Regions from separate parts of the Actinosynnema sp. NPDC049800 genome, predicted to be linked through region 3. Evidence: riboswitches for the same ligand, from Rfam matches in the RefSeq annotation. Region 3 holds a riboswitch; each other region holds the start of a gene.
The links. A riboswitch is a leader RNA that binds a small molecule or an ion and turns the genes downstream of it on or off. The one in region 3 is predicted to bind S-adenosylmethionine.
Positions count from the first base shown of each region.

Region 1: linked by a shared signal. The riboswitch ahead of thrC (threonine synthase) and the one ahead of AB0I91_RS06325 (aminotransferase class V-fold PLP-dependent enzyme) in region 3 are both predicted to bind S-adenosylmethionine.
Region 2: linked by a shared signal. The riboswitch ahead of AB0I91_RS21140 (methionine ABC transporter ATP-binding protein) and the one ahead of AB0I91_RS06325 (aminotransferase class V-fold PLP-dependent enzyme) in region 3 are both predicted to bind S-adenosylmethionine.

Region 1 is NZ_JBFAMT010000012.1:90,055-96,599, reverse strand. It holds gene thrC (threonine synthase) at 1-1,184, opposite strand, end outside; SAM riboswitch class I at 1,196-1,311, opposite strand; gene holA (DNA polymerase III subunit delta) at 1,409-2,392, shown strand; gene rpsT (30S ribosomal protein S20) at 2,728-2,988, opposite strand; gene AB0I91_RS17150 (glycoside hydrolase family 3 N-terminal domain-containing protein) at 3,118-5,397, opposite strand; gene AB0I91_RS17145 (TSUP family transporter) at 5,536-6,348, shown strand; gene AB0I91_RS17140 (VOC family protein) at 6,317-6,545, opposite strand, start outside.
Region 2 is NZ_JBFAMT010000017.1:41,725-48,269, reverse strand. It holds gene AB0I91_RS21155 (TatD family hydrolase) at 1-199, shown strand, start outside; gene AB0I91_RS21150 (resuscitation-promoting factor) at 479-1,912, shown strand; gene rsmA (16S rRNA (adenine(1518)-N(6)/adenine(1519)-N(6))-dimethyltransferase RsmA) at 1,923-2,801, shown strand; SAM riboswitch class I at 2,888-2,980, shown strand; gene AB0I91_RS21140 (methionine ABC transporter ATP-binding protein) at 3,184-4,194, shown strand; gene AB0I91_RS21135 (methionine ABC transporter permease) at 4,191-4,874, shown strand; gene AB0I91_RS21130 (MetQ/NlpA family ABC transporter substrate-binding protein) at 4,903-5,709, shown strand; gene AB0I91_RS21125 (4-(cytidine 5'-diphospho)-2-C-methyl-D-erythritol kinase) at 6,241-6,545, shown strand, end outside.
Region 3 is NZ_JBFAMT010000003.1:228,054-234,598, reverse strand. It holds gene AB0I91_RS06360 (chymotrypsin family serine protease) at 1-191, shown strand, start outside; gene AB0I91_RS06355 (RNA polymerase sigma factor) at 267-833, opposite strand; gene AB0I91_RS06350 (RNA polymerase sigma factor) at 932-1,492, opposite strand; gene AB0I91_RS06345 (TetR/AcrR family transcriptional regulator) at 1,618-2,166, shown strand; gene AB0I91_RS06340 (DUF167 domain-containing protein) at 2,159-2,440, shown strand; gene AB0I91_RS06335 (M28 family metallopeptidase) at 2,437-3,384, opposite strand; gene AB0I91_RS06330 (potassium/proton antiporter) at 3,582-5,063, shown strand; SAM riboswitch class IV at 5,204-5,318, shown strand; gene AB0I91_RS06325 (aminotransferase class V-fold PLP-dependent enzyme) at 5,358-6,545, shown strand, end outside.

The DNA of each region.
Region 1 (6,545 bases), on a different contig from region 3:
TCCAGGGTCTTGAGGCCGTCGCCGGTGATCAGGAGCACGGTCTCGCCGTCCGGGTCCAGCTGGCCGGTCTCGATGAGCTTCTTCGCGGTGGCGACGGTGACGCCGCCGGCCGTCTCGGCGAAGATGCCTTCGGTCCGGGCCAGGAGGCGGATGCCCTCGACGACCTCCTCGTCGGTGACGTCCTCGATCGCGCCGTTGGTGCGGCGGACGGCGTCCAGCACGTAGGGGCCGTCGGCGGGGGCGCCGATCGCCAGCGACCTGGCGATGGTGTCCGGGCGGACCGGGCTGACCACGTCGTGGCCCGCCTTGAAGGCGGCCGAGACGGGGGAGCAGCCGGTGGCCTGCGCGCCGAACACGCGGTACGGGGTCTGCTCGACCAGGTCGAGGTCGCCCAGTTCGCGGAAGGACTTGTCGACCTTCGTCAACTGCGAGCCGGACGCGATGGGCACCACGATCTGGTCGGGCAGCCGCCAGCCGAGCTGTTCGGCGACCTCGTACCCGAGCGTCTTGGAGCCCTCGGCGTAGTAGGGGCGGACGTTGACGTTGACGAACGCCCAGTCCTCGTGCTCGGCGGCCAGTTCCTGCGCCAGCCGGTTCACGTCGTCGTAGTTGCCGTCGACGGTGATCAGGTTGCCGCCGTAGACGGCGGTCATGAGGATCTTCGCCCGCTCCAGCGTGGAGGGCACCAGGACCACGGACTCCCAGCCCGCGCGGGCCGCGGCGGCGGCGACGGCGTTGGCCAGGTTGCCGGTGGACGGGCAGGCCAGGACCTTGAAGCCCAGTTCGCGGGCGGCGGCGAGGGCGACGCCGACCACGCGGTCCTTGAACGAGTGGGTCGGGTTGCCGGTGTCGTCCTTCACCCACACCTTGCGCACGCCGAGGGCCTTGGCGAGGCGGTCGGCCTCGATCAGGCGGGTGCCGCCGGGGTTGGTGTTGGGGTGAGACTCGACGGTGGTCGGCACGGGGAGCAGGCCGCGGTAGCGCCAGATCGACCGGGGGCCCGCCTCGATGTCCTCGCGACGGATCCGGCCGAAGTCGTAGGCCACTTCCAGCGGCCCGAAACACTCCAGACAGGCGTATTCGGCGGCGAGCGGCGTCTCGTGGCCGCATTCGCGACACGACAGCGCGCGGGCAGGACCGAGGTCGAAGGAGGTGGTGGCCGAGGGCACACTGACAGCAGTCATCGCGAGGTATCTCCTCATCTTTCCCGCGCACCGCGGGTCGGAATTGGCACCGTGGTCGCCAGCGGACGCTGTGCGACGGGTTGCCGGGGCTTCTTCGGGCCGATCCCTCTGCCCCTCTGGATGAGCGGTATTCAGTTGTGGGCTTCAACTTACGTCACGATCCCGACCCTCAGCCAGCGACGTCCACCATCCGGACGTCTGCCACCCGTGGGAGGATCGCGCCCGTGAGTGCGCCCGCTGACATGCCCGACGCCGTGCACCTGATCCTCGGCGAGGAGGAGTTGCTGGTCGAGCGCGCGGTGCGCGGTGCGCTGGCCGCGGCGCGGAAAGCCGATCCGCAGGCCGACCTGACCCGCGTCCGCGTGACCGATCTCACCCCGCCTGAGCTGGCGGAACTGGTGAGCCCGTCGCTGTTCGCCGAGGGACGGGTGGTCGCGCTGGAGGCCGCGCAGGAGTGCGGCAAGGAGATCGCCGACGCGGTCATCGGCTACGCCAAGGCCCCGGCGGACGGGGTGACGGTGGTGGTCGTCCACAGTGGCGGCGGGCGCAGCAAGGCGGCCAAGGACCTGCCCGCGGCGCTGCGCAAGGCAGGCGCCCGGGTGACCGAGTGCCCCAAGATCACCAAGGCGGCGGACCGGGAAGCGTTCGTGCGCAACGAGATCCGCGCGGCGGGCGGCGGCAAGGCCGACCCGGAGGCCGTGGCGGCGCTGATCGAGGCGGTGGGGTCGGACCTGCGCGAGTTGGCGGCGGCGGCGTCGCAGCTCGTCGCCGACACGGGCGGCAAGGTGGACGCCGAGGCGGTCCGCCGCTACCACCGCGGGCGGGCCGAGGTGACCGGGTTCGCGGTCGCGGAGAAGGCCGTGATGGGTGATCGGGCCGGTGCGCTGGAGGCGTTGCGGTGGGCGATCCAGCTCGGCGTGCCGCACGTCTTGGTCGCCGATGCCCTGGCCGACGCGGTGCGCACGATCGCGCGGGTGTCCGCGGTGGGCCGGGGCGACCCGTTCAAGCTGGCGGGCGAACTCGGCATGCCGCCGTGGAAGGTGAAGAAGGCCCAAGGCCAGTCGCGTGGCTGGGAAGACCGAGGGCTGGCAGCCGCGATGACGGTGGTCGCGGACCTGAACGCCGACGTCAAGGGCGCCGCCGCCGACTCGGGCTACGCCCTGGAACGCGCCGTGCTGAAGATCGTCGCCGCCCACGGCCGCCGCTGACGGAGGCCTGGGGGATCGCACGGTCGGGCGGTCGGGGATCCGGAGGCTGGGGATCCGGAGGCTGGGGGATCGGGCGGCTGGGTGGCTGGTGGCCGGCGCTGGACCCTGGCGGCCAGGTGGCTGACGGCTGGCGGCCAAGTGGTTCGCGGCGGGGTGGGCGGTACTGGCTGAGGGCCGGGAAGTCAGCGGCTGAGCGGCCGGTGGCCTGGTGGCTGGCTGGGCGAGCGGTGCTGGTCGGGGCGGTGGTGGCTGGGGCGGTGGTCAGTGGTCGGCCGCACACGAAAGCGCCGCCCACCCCGCGCGGGGGTGGGCGGCGCTTTGGCGTGAAGACCAGATCAGATCTGGTTGGCGCGCCGCGCCAGCGCCGACTTCTTGTTGGCGGCCTGGTTGGCGTGGATCACGCCCTTGGAGACGGCCTTGTCGAGCTTGCGGGACGCGTCCTGCGCCAGCGCGACGGCCTTCTCCTTGTCACCGGCCTCGGCGGCCTCACGGAACTTGCGGATGGCGGTCTTGAGGGACGACTTGACGGCCTTGTTGCGCAGGCGCGCCTTCTCGTTCGTCTTGATCCGCTTCATCTGGGACTTGATGTTCGCCACGCGAAAGCCACCTTTTCCTCGGTCTCGGAGTCGCACCGCGCTTGTCACCGGCTCCGCCCCCGCGAAGGGGCGGTCTTCCTCCACAGCGGAATGCCGCGCGGGTACGACCGAGAAGGTTATCAGGGCAGCTCACCGCACCGTGAATCGAGCCCTCCCGTCGCCGACCACGACCTCGTAGCCGCCCCTGGCGACCTCGGGCTTGCCCGACGCGTCCATGTCGCCCGCCGTCACCGCGAGCCGCTGCACGTCGAACGTCACCTCGACCGCCCGCTGCTCACCGGCCTTCAACGCCACCCGCGTGAAGCCGACCAGGCGCTGCGGCGGCGTGAGCACCTTGCTCACCGGCTGGTGCACGTACACGGGCACGACGAGCGTGCCGTCACGCCCACCGGTGTTGGCCACGGTCACCGACACCTTCACCTGGCCGTCCCGCCGCACCTCCGTCGACTTCAGCGTCGGCGCGGACGTGGTGAACGTCGTGTACGACAGGCCGTGCCCGAACGCGAACGCCGGGTCGTACCCGGAGCTGGGCGCGGTGTTCGCGCCGCGCACCTGGTCGTAGGAGAACGGCTGGTCGCCGACCGACTTCGGCCAGGACACCGGCAGCCTGCCGCTGGGGTTCACCGCGCCGAACAGCACGTCGGCGATCGCGCCGCCGCCCTCGGAGCCGGGCAGCCAGCCCGCGACCAGCGCCGGGGCGTCGGCCACCGTGCCGAGCACCTGCGGCCGGCCGGTCAGCAGCACGACGACCACCGGCTTGCCGGTCGCCCGCACCGCGTCCACCAGGCCCTGCTGCGCAGCGGTCAGCGCGGGCTCCTCGGTGTCCGCCTCACCCTCCGCGCCCGGGTCCTCACCGAGCACGACGACCACCGCGTCGGCGTCACCCGCCTGCGCCACCGCGTCGGCCTGCGTGGCCGCGCCGACCACGTTCGCCGACGGCACGGCGGCCTTGATGCCCTGCAGCACGGTCACCGTGGGCGGCATCGGCGACGAGTCCGGCACGCCCTGCCAGCCGACCGACCAGCCGCCGAGCTGCCTGGCCGCGGAGTCGGCCGCGTCACCGGTCACCACGAGCTTGCCCACGCCGGTCGACAGGGGCAGCACGCCGTCGTTGCGCAGCAGCACCGCGCTCTCCGCCGCCGCCTGACGGGCCAGCGCCCGGTCCGCGCCGTTCACGATCGCGTCGGCCTTCTCCACGTCGACGAACGGCTTCTCGAACAGCCCGAGCTCGAACTTGAGCTTCAGGATCCGCCGCACGGCCTGGTCGATCCGCTTGCCGGGGATCGCACCGCTCCGCACGCCCGCCAGCAGCCCGGCAGTGAACCCGGCCGCGTCCGACGGCTCCATCGCCATGTCGACGCCCGCGTTCACGGCCATCGCGATGGCCTCCTCGTAGTCCGCCGCCACGTGGTAGCGGTCCACCAGGAACCGGATGTCCTCCCAGTCGGTGATCGCCACGCCCCGGAAACCCATCCGGTCGCGCAACTGGGTGGTCAGCAGGTACTTCGAGGCGTGCGCGGGCACGCCGTTGACCGCACCGGAGTTGATCATCACGGTGCCGACGCCCGCGTCGAACTGCGGCTGGAACGCGGGCAGCACGGTGTCCTGGAGGTACCGGATCGGCAGCTGGGCGGGCGCGCGGTCGTGGCCGTTGAACGGCTCCGAGTAGCCCGCGAAGTGCTTGGCGGTCGCGGTCAGCTTCGCCGTGCCGTCGGTCGGGTCGGCCTGCTGCCCGCGCACGTTCGCCGCGGCCAGCGCGCCGGCCAGCACCGGGTCCTCGCTGTAGGTCTCGTAGTACCGCCCCCAGCGGGTGTCACGCGCGATGTCGGACACCGGCGCGAAGTTCCAGAACACACCGGTGGCCCGCATCGCCCGACCGGTGGACTTGCCGAGCTGCTCCTGCAGCTCCGGGTTCCACGTCGCGCCGAGGCCGATCTGGTGCGGGAACATCGTGGCGCTGAGCACGTTCGAGTGACCGTGCACGCCGTCCGCGCCGTAGATCAGCGGGATCCGCAGCCTGCTGTGGTCCAGCGAGTACTTCTGGATGGCGTTGGTCATCTCCGCCCACGCGCGGGGCGTGTTCGGGTTGGGCGCGTCGCCGCCGCCGGAGAGGATCGAGCCGACCTTCGCGTCCTCCAGCACCGCCTTCATGCAGTCCTCGCGCAGCGGACCGGGGTTCCACTCGCAGTTGCCGCGCAGCTTGCCCAGCCGGATCTGGGTCATCTGGCCGACCTTCTCCTCGAGCGTCATGCGCTTGAGGAGGTCGTCGACGCGCCGGTCGACCGGCGCCCGGGCGTCCTGGTAGCCCTGCCCGGCGGGCTCCATCACGCCGCTGGCTTGCGCGCCGGTGACCAACAGGGCCAGCGTGACCAGCGCGGCGACCGCGGTCCGCTTGCGGGATCTCAACACCGAGAACCTCCAGGTCGATCGGGGAACACCCGCGAACACCCTCCCTGTGTGAATCGGCCCACAACAGGGCTGAACGGCCCATTCTGGGAGCGCTCCCACCGCGGTAAGGGGTGAAATGCAGTACGCCCGTCTTGTTTCATGTGCCGTGTGACCGCCGCACTCGACTGGCCCGGCTTCGGGCACATCTCGCTCGCCGCCCTGCTGTTCCTCTGCCTGGCCGCCCTCGTCGCGGGCGCGGTCGACGCGGTGGTTGGCGGCGGCGGGCTGGTCCAGCTGCCCGCGCTGCTGCTGATCGCGCCCGGCGGCCAGCCGCTCTACGCGCTGGCCACCAACAAGATCGCCTCCGTGGTCGGCACGGCGGCGGCGGTGCGGACCTACTCCCGGCAGACCACGATCGACTGGTCCTCGGCGTTGCCGATGGCGTCGGCCGCGTTCGCGGGCGCGGTGGCCGGTGCGGCGTTCGCCGGGGCGCTGGCGCCCGGCGTGCTCAACGGCGTGGTGCTCGTCGCGCTGGTCGGCGTCGGCCTCTACACGTGGCGCAAGCCGGAGCTGGGGGTGGCCGAGGCGCCGAGGTTCACCCGCTTCGCGCAGATCGCCGTGATGGCCGCGGGCGGGGCGTTGATCGGCTTCTACGACGGCCTGGCGGGTCCGGGCACGGGCGCGTTCCTGGTGTTCCTGCTCGTGGGCCTGGTCGGGTTCGCGTTCCTGCGCGCGTCGGCCACGGCCAAGGTCGTGAACGTGGCCACGAACCTGGGCGCGCTGCTGTACTTCATCCCGGCCGGAAAAGTGTTGTGGGGCTTGGGTCTGGTGCTCGCGCTGTGCAACGTGACCGGGGCGGTGTTCGGCGCGCGCCTGGCGGTGCGGCGCGGCTCGGCGTTCGTGCGCCGGGTGTTCCTCACCGTCGTGGTGGCGCTCGTGGTCAGTCTGGGGTGGAAGGCGGCGGTTGGATGACCCGGAACGTCGCGCCCATCGGGTCGCCGACCGTGGTGAACCGGCCGAACCGCGACTCGACCACGTCGCCGACCGTGACGCCGCCCAGCTCGTCCACCCGGCGTGCCGCCGCGTCGGCGTCGGCCACCGCGAAGTAGGTCATCCAGTGCGGCGGGATCTCGGCGGGGATCTCGTTGGCCATCCCGAACACGCCCGCG
Region 2 (6,545 bases), on a different contig from region 3:
GGACCACGTGCTCGTCGAGACGGACGCGCCGTTCCTCACGCCCCACCCGTACCGAGGTCGCCCGAACGAGCCGTATTGCGCGAACTACACGCTCCGGGACATGGCGACGCTGCGTGAGACCGACCTGGGTGAGTTGGCCACGAAGATCACCCGAAACGCCGAACGCGTCTTCGGTCTTCGTGACGCGGTGAGGTCGTAGTCCTCCTTACGACGAATGGCGGACAGACTTGCTCCCCTAACGGAGTGACTGAACTCACAAGGGTTGTCGGGGTGTTGGCACAACCCCCGTGAACCCGTTACGGTCCCGTGACCGTGCCCCGAGTCGTGATTCGGGGCGCACCCGCAGTCGGGGCGGGTCACGTTGACACCAGAAGCGAGAAGCCGAGAACGCACGGGAGTTGCCGGAGATCACCAGCTGACCACCGACATCGACCGTGCGCGTCGCCGGACTTCGCGCCTTCAGGAGGTATGGCAACCCGTGAACTCGTTCAACGAGGACACCGACTGGTTTACGCCCGTGCAGTCGACACCCGCGACCGGTGTCGACGTCCTGGACAGACCCGGGCCGCCGTCCGAATGGGACACCGCGGTGTTCACCATCACCCCGGACGACGTGCTGGAAGTGCTGGGACCGGACGCCGACGCGCTGCTGGAGAGCGCGAACGTCGACGTCGACGAGCTGATCCGGCTGATCAACGCCGAGACCACGCTCCTGCCACCGATCATCATCCCCGACGAGGTCTCCCAGGACCGGGTCGCGGGCAGCCTGGCCGCCGAGCGGCCGAGCGCCCCGCCCGCCGCACTGGTCGAAGCCGCGGGGAAGTGGAAGCGGCGCTTCCTGAAGGCCGCGGTCCTCACCGTGCTGGTCACCATCTCCGGCGGCGGCGCCACCGCGATCGCGATGGACAAGTCCGTCACGGTCGACGTCGACGGCGAGGCCACCACCGTCCGCACGTACGAGTCGACCGTCGGCGAGATCCTCGCCGACGAGGGCATCGCGATCGGCGAGCACGACGCGCTGAGCCCGTCACCCCAGGCCAAGGTGAGCGACGGCGGGAAGATCTCGCTGGACCGCGGCCGCCTGGTGAAGATGACGGTCGACGGCGAGCAGCGCGAGGGCTGGGTCCGCTCGGTCACCGTGGACGAGGCGCTGGACCAGTTGCAGGTGAACGACGAGGGCGCCTGGCTCTCCCACGACCGCAACATGGACGTCCCCCTCGACGGCCTGTCGCTCGAGGTCAAGAGCCTCAAGACCATCACGCTCTACGACGGCGGCAACGCGCCCCGGCAGATTCAGACGACGGCCGTGACCGTCGACGAGCTGCTGAAGAACGAGAACCTCTCGCTCGGCCCCGAGGACAAGCTCGAGACGGCGGTCGACCTGCGCGTCACCAACGGCGCCGAGGTCCACATCACGCGCACCGGCGTGTCGGTGATCAACGCGACGGAGGCCATCCAGCCGCCCGTCGAGGAGGTCAAGGACGACACGATGATGAAGGGCCAGAAAGAGGTCCTGGACCCGGGCGAGGCCGGCGAGCAGATCGTCACCTACCGCGTCACGGTCAAGAACGGCCAGGAGGTCGGCCGGGAGAAGCTGGGCGCGAAGGTCACCAAGGAGCCGAAGCCGAAGAAGGTCAAGGTCGGCACCAAGCTCCCGCCCGACGGTGCGGTGTGGGACGCGTTGGCGCAGTGCGAGGCGACCGGCAACTGGGCCATCAACACCGGCAACGGCTACTACGGCGGCCTGCAGTTCAACAAGGGCACCTGGGACGCCTACGGCGGCAGCCAGTACGCCGCGTACCCGCACCAGGCGACCCGCGAGCAGCAGATCGCCATCGCCACCAAGCTCCGCGACGCGCGCGGCGGCTACTCGGCGTGGCCCCACTGCCAGCAGAAGCTCGGCTTGCCGTAACAATGTGCCGGTGACACAGGACTCGACGTCGGCCGGTTCGGGGAGCCACCTCCTCGGGCCGGCCGACGTGCGTCGGCTGGCCGCCGAACTGGACATCCGCCCCACGAAGAAGCTGGGGCAGAACTTCGTGCACGACCCGAACACGGTGCGGCGCATCGTGGCGGCGGCCGACCTGCGCCCGGACGACGTGGTGCTCGAGGTCGGGCCCGGCCTGGGCTCGCTCACGTTGGCGTTGCTGCCCTCCTGTCGCGCGCTGGTGGCCGTGGAGATCGACGGCGTGCTGGCCGACCGCCTGCCGGTCACGGTGGCGGAGCGGGCCGCTGAGCTGGCCGACCGGCTGTCCGTCGTGCACGCCGACGCGATGCGCGTCACCCCGGAGCAGCTCCCGGTCGCGCCGACCGCCCTGGTGGCGAACCTGCCGTACAACGTGGCCGTGCCCGTGGTGCTGCACCTGCTGGCCGTGCTGCCGTCGTTGCGCACGGGCCTGGTGATGGTGCAGTCGGAGGTGGCCGACCGGATGGCCGCCGGTCCCGGCAGCAAGGTCTACGGCGTGCCCAGCGTGAAGCTCGCCTGGTACGCGGACGCCCGCCGGGCCGGTCCCGTGCCGCGCTCGGTGTTCTGGCCCGTGCCGAACGTGGACTCGGCGCTGGTCGCGTTCGACCGGCACGAGCAGCTGTCCACTGTGGACCAGAAGCGGCTGTTCGCCTTGGTGGACGCGGCCTTCGCGCAACGCCGCAAGATGCTGCGCGGCGCGCTGTCGGGCTGGGCAGGCTCGGCCGCCGAGGCGCAGCGGCTGCTCGTCGAGGCGGGCGTGGACCCCTCGGCGCGCGGCGAACAACTGGCCGTCGGCGACTTCATCCGGATAGCCGAGGCCGCGTCCGCCCGCTAGTCGTTGATCTTTCGGCCGAAAGTGTGATTTGCCGGACGATCCTGGTTCGGACTTGCGTCAGCCGGGCCCGGTCGGGTCTACTCGTGGTGCCATCCCGAGCGGCCGAGAGACCTGGCTCCACGACGCCGCAGCAACCACCCCTCCACGGGGGCAGGTGCTTCCGCCAGGAACGATGGAGGAATCACGTGCCCAGGATGCGAATGCTCACCCGCCGGCGGGTGGTCGACCACGGTCGCCGCACGTCGTCCGCCTGTCGCAGCCGCTGAGCAGCCGCAGGCGCCTCGAATCCCCGCGTCCTTCACCCAGGACACCTTTCCGAGCTGAGCCGTCGGTCACGCACGCCCCGGGCGTGCGCTGCCGCATGCCGTCGTGGAGCGAAAACGTGATCACTGTCGAGAACCTCACCAAGACCTTCCCCGGGAGTACCGGGCAGGTTCGCGCGCTGGACGGCGTGAACCTGGACGTCGCCGCGGGCACCGTGCTCGGCGTCGTCGGCCCCAGCGGGGCGGGCAAGTCCACCCTGGCCCGGTGCGTCGCGCTCCTGGAGCGGCCCGACAGCGGCGCGATCCGCGTCGACGGCACCGACCTCGTCTCGCTCGACGGCACCGCGCTGCGCGCCGCCCGCCGGCAGATCGGCGTGGTGCCGCAAGGGGATTCCCTGCTGCGCCAGCGCACCGCCGCGGGCAACGTCGCGCTGCCGCTGGAAGCCGCGGGCGTGGCCGGGCCGCAGCGCCGCACCCGCGTCGCCGAGCTGCTGGACCTGGTGGGGCTGACCGACAAGGCGGGCTCCTACCCCGACCAGCTCTCCGGCGGCCAGCGCCAGCGGATCGCGGTCGCGCGGGCGCTCGCCGCGTCGCCGTCCGTGCTGCTGGCCGACGAGCCGACGTCCGCGCTGGACCCCGAGACCACCGGCTCGGTGCTCGCCGTGCTGGACCGGGCGCGCGCCGAGCTCGGCGTGACGGTCCTCGTGGTCACGCACGACATGGGCGTGGTCCGGAAGATCTGCGACGACGTCGCGGTGCTGGAGGACGGCCGCGTGGTGGAGCACGGCAAGGTGCTCGACCTGGTGTCGGACGCCGCGAGCCGCACGGCCGCGTCGCTGCTGCCCGCCGTGGACCAGAACCCGGCGGCGGAGTCCGCGTTCGACCGGGTCGCGGACGTCGTGCTGATCGGCTTCGCCGCCGTGGGCGCGCTGCTGCCCGAGGCCACCGGCCGGTTCGGCGTGGAGCTCAACCTGCTCGGCGGCGGCCTGACCAGGCTCGGCGAGACCCCGGTGGCCCGGTTCCGGGTCGGCCTGAAGGGCGAGCGCGCCGACTCGGCGCTGGAGTGGATCTCGGAAGCGGGCGGCTCGGTGCGCCGGACCCTGTCGGGTCCTCAGGGAGTAGCTGCGTGAGGTCCGCAACACCCTGGTCCATCGTGTTCGACGACCTGCTGGTCGCCACCGGCGAGACGTTGTACATGGTGGTCGTCTCCACCCTGATCGCCGTTCTGCTCGGAGCACCTGTCGGCATCTGGCTTCAGCTCACCGCACCCGGTGGGCTGAGGCCCCGGCCGGTGCTGCACAAGGTGCTCGGGTTCGTCGTGGACCTGGGCCGCTCCATGCCGTTCCTGGTCCTGCTGGTGGTGCTCACCTCGCTGACCAGGCTGCTGCTCGGCAGCACCATCGGACCGACGGCGGCCATCGTGCCGCTCGCCGTGGGCGCGATCCCGTTCGTCGGCAGGCTGGTGCAGAACGTGCTGGCCGAGGTGCACGTGTCGGTGGTCGAGGCCGCCGTCACCACCGGGTCGTCCACGGTGCGGATCGTGCGCAGCGTGCTGCTCCGCGAGTCGTTGCCCGCGCTGGTCAACGCCATCGGCGTGACCGCGATCGCGCTGTTGGGCTACTCGGCAATGGCCGGCGTGGTCGGCGGCGGCGGGCTCGGCGACCTCGCCGTGCGCATGGGCTACCAGCGGTTCAACGACCGCTACCTGTGGAGCACGGTCGTCGTGCTGGCGGTCATCGCCACCGCGATCCAGTTCACCACCAACCGCGTGGCCCGCGGCGTCGACCGCCGCCGCACCGCGTCCGTCTGATCGTTTTTCTCCTCACCTAAGGAATGAAATGCGTATTCGTGCTGCCCTGCTGGCCGTGCTGCTGACCGCGGTGGGCTGCGGTAGTGGCGACACCGGCGCCGCGTCCGACCCGAACGCGCCGCTCAAGGTCGGCGTGAGCCCGGTCCCGCACGCCCAGGTCCTGCGGTACGTGGCGGACAACCTCGCCGCGTCGAAGGGCCTGAAGATCGAGGTCGTCGAGTTCACCGACTACGTGCAGCCGAACACGGCGCTGGTGGACGGGTCGCTGGACGCGAACTACTTCCAGACCGTGCCGTACCTGGACACGTTCAAGGCGGAGAGCGGCGCGTCGCTGGAGTGGATCGGGCCGGTCCACCTGGAGCCGCTCGGCGTGTACTCGAAGAAGCACAAGTCGCTGGCCGACCTGCCGTCCGGCGCCCGCGTGGCCGTGGCGAACGACGCGACCAACGAGGCGCGCGGCCTGAAGCTGCTGCAGGACAACGGGCTGATCAAGATCACGCCGGGCGCGGAGAAGACGGCGACCGTCCGGGACGTCGCGGAGAACCCGCGCGGGCTGGAGTTCGTCGAGCTGGAGGCCGCGCAGCTGCCGCGTTCGCTGGACGACACCGACGCGTCCGTGGTGAACGGCAACTACGCCATCGACGCCGGCCTGAACCCCGCGTCCGACGCGCTGGCGCTGGAGAAGGCCGAGGGCAACCCCAACGCGAACGGCCTGGTCACCCGAACCGACCTCAAGGACGACCCGCGCGTGAAGGACCTGCTCGCCCTGCTCCAGTCGCAGCAGGTCAAGGACTACATCAAGGAGACGTTCTCGGGCTCGGTCCTCGCGGTGTGACGTCGGAGGGTCCTGCTGTATGACCCGAGGGTCCTGAAGGGCGGGAGAGCGTCCTCGCCGGACGGGCGGAGAGTTCTGGAAGGCGGGAGAGCGTCCTCGCCGGACGGGCGGAGAGTCCTGGAGGACGAAAAGAGCGTCCTCGCCGGACGGGCAGATCAGCAGGATGACGGCGGTGGGTGGTTTTGTGCCGGGTCCGTTGTTGGTCCGGGTTTCGTGTCATCCCACCGACCTCCCGAAGGGCTACCACACGTGTCAAGGGGGGCGGCATCGGTTCAGGCCGTGGGTATCGCTGGAGGTGCCCCCCTTGACACGTGCGGTAGGGCTGCGCCAGGTCGGCGGGATGACACGAAGCCCTTCCTTTGTGTAGGCAAGCGGGTGCGTGAGCGGGAGTGCGTGACGGTTGGGTGGGCGTGCGGCTGCGTGAGGGGGAGTTGGTGGGCACGCGGGTGCGTGAGCGGGAGGCGAGTGTTCCGTCGCAGGTCAGAGGTTGGTAGGAGCGGGCAACCCGGAAACGCCCGTACGCTTCATGGCGTGCTCGCTGTCGTCCCACCCCCGGTCACCGTCCGCGTCCCGGCCAAGGTCAACCTGCACCTGGCCGTAGGCGACTCCCGCGAGGACGGCTACCACGACCTGGTGACGATCTTCCAGGCCTTGTCGCTGACCGACGAGGTGACCGTCGCCATCGCCGAGGACCCCGGTGTCGAGGTGCACGGCGAAGGCGCCGACTCGGTGCCCACCGGCGCGTCCAACCTGGCGTGGCGGGCGGTGCGGGTGCTGGCCGAGCACGTCGGCCGCGACCCCGACGACCCGAAGGTCCGCGTCGTCATCCGCAAGTC
Region 3 (6,545 bases):
ATCGGCCCCGGACCAGCGACGGGCTCGACAAGGCCGTCATCCTCGGCATGATCGAGAGCATCGACACGTTCTACGAGGACGACTGCCAGGGCCTGCCGGCCGGTGACGGGCGGACGTGCTCGCTGATGGTCTTCAGCGTCGACGTCAACGCCATCAACGAGGCCCTCGGGGTGGTGCCCAGCACCCAGTGACACCGCGCCGCGCGAGCGACGTGAGCGGGGTGGCAGGTCGAGGCCTGCCACCCCGCTCGGCGCGAGGATCGGGTGTCAGCGCACGTCGTCCCGTTCCAACCGGGCCTTCAGCTGGTTCAGGCAGCGGCCCCGGGTGGGGCCGATCGAGCCGCGCGGCATGGACAGGGCCTCGGCCACGGCCCGGTACTCGGCCCGGCCCGCCAGGACGGTCAGGCGCAGCAGCTCCTGGCAGCGCCGGGACATCGCGTTGAACGCGTGCCAGAGCCGCCGGTCGCGGTCGTCGCGCAGGGCTTCCGGCTCCGGCAGCCACCGGTCGTCGGGCATGTCGAGGGCTGAGTCGGTGGACAGGGCCGGGCGGCCGTTGAGGTCGCGCCAGGCGCGTCGCGCCTCCCGGCGGGTGGCGACGATCAGCCAGCCCGCGACGGCCTTCGGGTCGGCCAGCCGGTCCAGGTGCCGCAGCAGGCTCAGCCACACCGTCTGCACGACGTCCTCGGCGGTGGGCTGGTCCAGGCCGTTGCCCCTGGCCACGTGCCACACCAACGGCGTCAGCTCGGCGACCAGGGAGTCCAGCGCCGCCCGTGAACCGGACCGCGCGGCCTGCACCAGGGCGGCCTGCCGCTCGTACCGGGACGCCTGCGCCATGATCGCCGCCACGCCGAGGTCGTCCGTGCCGGGGTCCTCCGGGATGGCTTCGGCCAGTTCGGCGCGCAGGTGGTCGAGTCGGGGATCCAGCTCGTCGGTCATGACGTCTCCTTCCCGCGCTGGGAGCCGCGCACCCGTCGCTCCTCGTTGCCGACCCGCTCGCTGACCCGCGCCCGCGCCTGCGACACGTACCGCCGCACGGACGCGCGCCGACAGCCCAGCACGTCGGCGATCTCGTCGTCGTCGAAGTCCCAGAACCGCAGGACCAGCGCGGTGCGCAGGTGGTCCGGCAGGTTCGCGACCGCCGCCAGCGTGCTGACCAGCTCGTGCCACGCCTCGGCGTCCCGCTGCTTGGGCACCAGGATCCGGTACGTGCCGCGCTGCCGGGCGAGGACCTCGTCGGTGAGGTCGCCCGGCCGCTCCCGCCGACGGGCCTGGTCCACCAGCAGGTTGCGGATCGTCTTCACCAGCCAAGCACGTCGGGCGCCGGGAGCGATCACCGGCCAGTTCCGCCACGCGCCGACGAACGCCTCCTGGACCGCCGACTCGTGGTCCAGGTGGGGTGACATCACGGCCGCGAAGCGGAACAGCCGGGTGCGCTCCCGGTGGTAGAAGTCGCTGAAGGTGGCCGCGTGGTCGTCGGGATCCTCCGGCGTCACGAACCCTCCCCCCTCCGGTCCCGTACCGGGTAGACGGACGAGACCGGAGGTTGTGGAGGAAATCCGGTCGGGGGCCACCGCTGCGACGGCCGCGGCCGGGCTTCCATTCGATAGCGTATGGGGACATGGCACGGCGGACGCGCGACGACTGGACCGAGGTGGCCCTGCGGGCGCTGGTCGAGGGCGGGGTCGCGGCGGTCGCGGTGGAACCGCTCGCGGCGCGCATCGGGGCGACCAAGGGCAGCGCCTACTGGCACTTCCCCAACCGGGAAGCCCTGCTCAAGGCCACCCTGGAACGCTGGGAGCGCGAGCACACCGAGGCCGTGATCGAGCTCGTCGGTTCGGTGTCGGAGCCGTCGGAGAGGCTGCGGCTGCTGTTCGCCACCGTGCTGGAGGACGTCGAGCACAGCGCGGTCGAGCTGGCCATGCTCGCGGCCAAGGACGACCCGGCGGTGGCGCCGGTGCTCGGCCGCGTCACGGAGCGCCGCATCGGCTACCTGGAGGAGCTGTTCGTCGGGCTGGGCTTCGCCGCCGACGTGGCGCGCCGGCGGGCCGTGCTCGCCTACTCGGTCTACCTGGGGCAGGCCCAGCTGCTGGCGGCCGGCCCGCACCTGGTGCGGGCGCGGCGGGCGTTGGTGGAGGAGACGTTGACCCTGGTGCTGTGCCGTGGCTGACGCCTTCCGGTTCTCGATCAGGGTCAAGCCGGGCGCGAAGCGCGAGGCCGTCGGCGGCCGGTGGGGTGACGGCGCGCTGGTCGTCGCGGTCGCCGCGCCCGCCGTGGAGGGCAAGGCGAACGAGGCCGTCCGCAAGGCGCTGGCCAAGGCGTTCGGCGTGCGCAGGCAGGACGTCGAGGTGGTCGCGGGCGAGCGCGGCCGGGACAAGGTCGTGCGGGTCGACCCCGCCCCGGCCGGCGCCGCCGAGCTGCTGGCGCGGCTGCTGGACGGCTAGGCCGCCAGCGTCCACAGGGTGTGCGCGATGGCGTCGGTGTGGCGGTCGAGCGCGGTCGCGTTCACGTTCGACGAGGTGTCGCACGAGCGGTGGTAGCAGCGGTCGAACGCGACACCGGCCGAGCCGCCCCACTTCTGCGCCTGGGCGGAGGTCTTGATGCCCTCGGCGCCGGTGAACGTGCCGCCGACCGGGATGCCCGCCCGCGCGAACGCGGCGTGGTCGGACCGCCCGCCCACGCTGGTCAGCTCGGTCGGCACGCCGATCGAGCCGAAGTAGCCCTGGAGCGTCTGCTGGAGCCGCAGGGAGCCCGACGGCTGGCCGGACGCGCTGTAGACGAAGTAGCCCGGGTTAGGCGAGCCGATCATGTCGAAGTTGAGGTAGGCGTCGATCCGGGAGCGGTCCGTTGTGGACAGCGAGTTCACGTAGTACGTCGAGCCGACCAGGCCCAGCTCCTCCGCGCCCCACCAGGCGAAGCGCAGGTGCTTGGTCGGCTGGAAGCCGGTGGACCGCACGGCCAGCGCGACCTCCAGCAGCCCGGCCGAGCCGGTGCCGTTGTCGTTGATGCCCGGGCCCGCCGACACGCTGTCGAGGTGGCCGCCGAGCATGACCACGTTGTTCAGGTCGCCGCCCGGCCAGTCGGCGATCAGGTTGTAGCCGGTGGCGCCGTTGCTGGTGAACGACTGCACCCTGGTGGTGAACCCGGCGGCGTCCAACTTGGACTTCACCCAGTTCACCGAGGCCAGGTAGCCCGGACGGCCGTGCGCCCGGTTGCCGCCGTTCGAGGTGGCGATGCTCTGGAGCTGGGCCAGGTCGGCCTGCACGGCGGAGACCGGGATGTTCGGCCCGGCCAGGGCGGAGGGCGGCGCGGCGGTGGCCGGGCCGGGGCCCGAGCCGAGGAGCGCGCCGGTGGTGACCAGCGCGATGGAGATCGTTCGCAGCTTCACGGTGACTCCAGCAGGGAGGTGCGGGGACGTGGAGGTGACCGGGGGCGGCGGACCCTGTCGTCAACATGCACGGTTTCGCATGGTTCCCGCTAGCGACGTTCGGCTGGTGACGCTGCGTGCGGTGCCGGATTCGTCCATTTCGGTATCACCGGGGAGAATGACCCCGTCGGGTGACGCAGCGGCGGCGTGGAGGTCGAGTGGGCGATGTGACGGGCTACTTGGGCATAGCCGCCGCGGTCCTGCTGCTCTCGGTCATCGCGGTCAGGGTGTCGATCCGGCTCGGTCTGCCGTCCCTCCTGCTCTACCTCGGCATCGGGGTGCTGCTCGGCGAAGCCGTGGTGGGCATCCAGTTCGAGGACGCCGACCTGACCCGCTCACTCGGCACGGTGGCGCTCGTGCTGATCCTCACCGAGGGTGGTCTCACCACCCGGTGGAGCGCGGTGAAGCCCGCGCTCGGCCTCGGCATCGCGCTGTCGACGGTCGCCGTCGGCGTGAGCATCGCGGTCACCGGGTTTGCGCTGCACTTCCTGCTGGACATGGACTGGCGCACGGCGCTGCTGTGGGGCGCCGTGCTGTCGTCCACCGACGCGGCGGCCGTGTTCAGCGTGTTGCGCGGGGTGGGCGTCGGCAAGCGGCTCATCGGCTCGCTGGAACTGGAGTCCGGCATCAACGACGCGCCGGTCTACATCGCCGTCGTGCTGCTCGCCGCGCCGGACCCGATCACGTGGACCGCGCCGCTGCTGATGGGCTACGAGCTGATCGCGGGCGGGGCGATCGGGATCGTGCTCGGCTGGCTCGGCGGCGTCGGCCTGCGCCGGGCCGCGCTGCCCGCCACCGGCCTGTACCCGCTGGCCACGGTCGCGGTGTGCCTGCTCGCCTACACCGTCGGCGACCTCGCGCACGCGTCCGGCTTCCTGGCCGTCTACATCGCCGCCCTCGTGCTCGGCAACGCCCGCCTGCCGCACCGGGCGGACACCCTGTCGTTCGCCGAAGGGCTGGGCTGGATCGCGCAGATCGGCCTGTTCGTGCTGCTCGGCCTGTACGCGTCGCCGGGACGGCTGCTCGACGCGCTGGTGCCCGCGCTGGTGGCGGGCGCGGTGCTGGTGCTGCTGGCCCGGCCGCTGTCGGTGGCGTTCGCGGCGCTGCCGTTCCGGGTGCCGTGGCGGGAGCAGGTGTTCATCTCGTGGTCCGGGCTGCGCGGGGCCGTGCCGATCGTGTTCGCCCTGATCCCGCTGATCCAGGGCGTGCGCGGGGCGCAGCAGCTGGTGGACGCGGTGTTCGTGCTGGTCGTGGTGCTGACCGTGGTGCAGGGCACGAGCCTGCCGTGGCTGGCCAAGTGGCTGGGGCTGGTCAAGTCCGGCGAGGCGCACGAGGTGCAGGTCGACTCGTCGGCGCTGGACGACCTGGGCGCGGAGCTGCTCCAGGTCCGCATCCAGCCCGGCTCCAAGCTGCACGGCGTGTACCTGTCCGAGCTGCGGCTGCCGCCGGGCTCGTCGGTGAGCCTCGTGGTGCGGGACGCGAACGGCTTCACGCCGCAGCCGACGACCCGCTTGCAGGAGCACGACCAGCTGCTGGTGGTGTGCACCGAGGCCATGCGCACGGCGACCGAGCGCCGCATCCGCGCCGTGGACCGGGCGGGTCGGTTCGCGCGCTGGAAGGGCGACGTCGGTCTGCCGTGACGTGCCCGGGACGGCTCGTGACGTCCCGCGCCGGCCCCGTCGTGACGCCCCAGGATCGCGACGCCGGCCCCGCCGTGGCGCTCCCAGGATGTGAACGCCCCTCGACGGGGACGCGCGGGCTGGGTTAGCTTCGGGGCGAAGGTCATGAGTGCCAGCGCTAAGCCCAGGCTTGCTGGCCGGCAACCCTCCTACCGCGGTGGGGTGCCCCTGGTGAGGACCTGGCCTGGCGCGCAGGGCGCCCGGCAAGCGCGGGCTCCCTCTCCGGTGGGGTGTCCCCGGACCCCGGAGGGCGTCATGACGATCGCAGTTCCCCTCACCACCACCGTCGCGGCTCTGCCCCGTGTGGTCGGCGCGTCGCTGCGCGTGCCGCTGGTCACCGGTGAGCGCGTCGAGTACGCCAACCTCGACCACGCGGCCAGCGCGCCGTGCCTGGAGCAGGTCCGCGACGCCGTGGACGAGGTGCTGCCCTGGTACGCCAGCGTGCACCGGGGCGCGGGCTTCGCCTCGCAGGTCAGCACCAAGGTCTACGAGCAGGCCCGCTCGTCGGTCCGGCGGTTCCTCAACGCCCGCGACAGCGACGCCGTGGTGTTCGCCCGCAACACCACCGACGCGCTGAACCTGCTGGCCAGGAGCCTGCCGAAGCACACCGCCGTGATCCTCTTCGACACCGAGCACCACGCCGCGCTGCTGCCGTGGCGCGGCCCGAACGTGCGTCGCCTGCGCACGCCGGCCTCGCCCGCCCAGGCGGTGCTGGAGCTGGACCGGGCGCTGCGCGCGGCGCCGGTCGGCCCGCGGCTGGTCGTGGTGACCGGCGCGTCCAACGTGACCGGCGAGATCTGGCCGGTGGCCGAGCTGGCCCGGGTGGCCCGCCGGCACGGCGCCCGGATCGCCCTGGACGCCGCCCAGCTCGCGCCGCACCGGCCGGTGGACGTGCGTGCGCTGGACGTCGACTACACCGTGCTCTCGGGGCACAAGATCTACGCCCCGTTCGGCGCGGGCGTGCTGGTCGGCCGGTCCGACTGGTTGCAGGCCGCCGAGCCGTACCTGGTGGGCGGTGGTGCGACGGCCCGCGTCACCGACCACGGCGACCGGCTGGGCGTGGCCTGGTCGGCGGTGCCCGAGCGGCACGAGGCGGGCACGCCGAACGTGGTGGGCGTGCACGCGCTGGCCGTGGCGTGCGACGTGCTGGGCAGGCACTGGGAGCAGACCACCGAGCACGAGCGCGTGCTGCTGGCGCGGCTGCGCGAGGGCCTGAAGACCGTGCCCGGCGTGCACGAGCTGACGCTGTTCGGCTCGGACCAGGACCGGGTGGGTGTGGTGAGCTTCACCGTCGGTGGCCAGGACGCCGGTTACCTGGCCGCCGCGCTGTCCGCCGAGCACGGCATCGGCGTGCGTGACGGCGCGTTCTGCGCGCACGTGGCCGTGCACCGGCTCGCCCACGGCGAACGCGCGCTGCGCGCGTCGATCGGGCTGGGCACCACC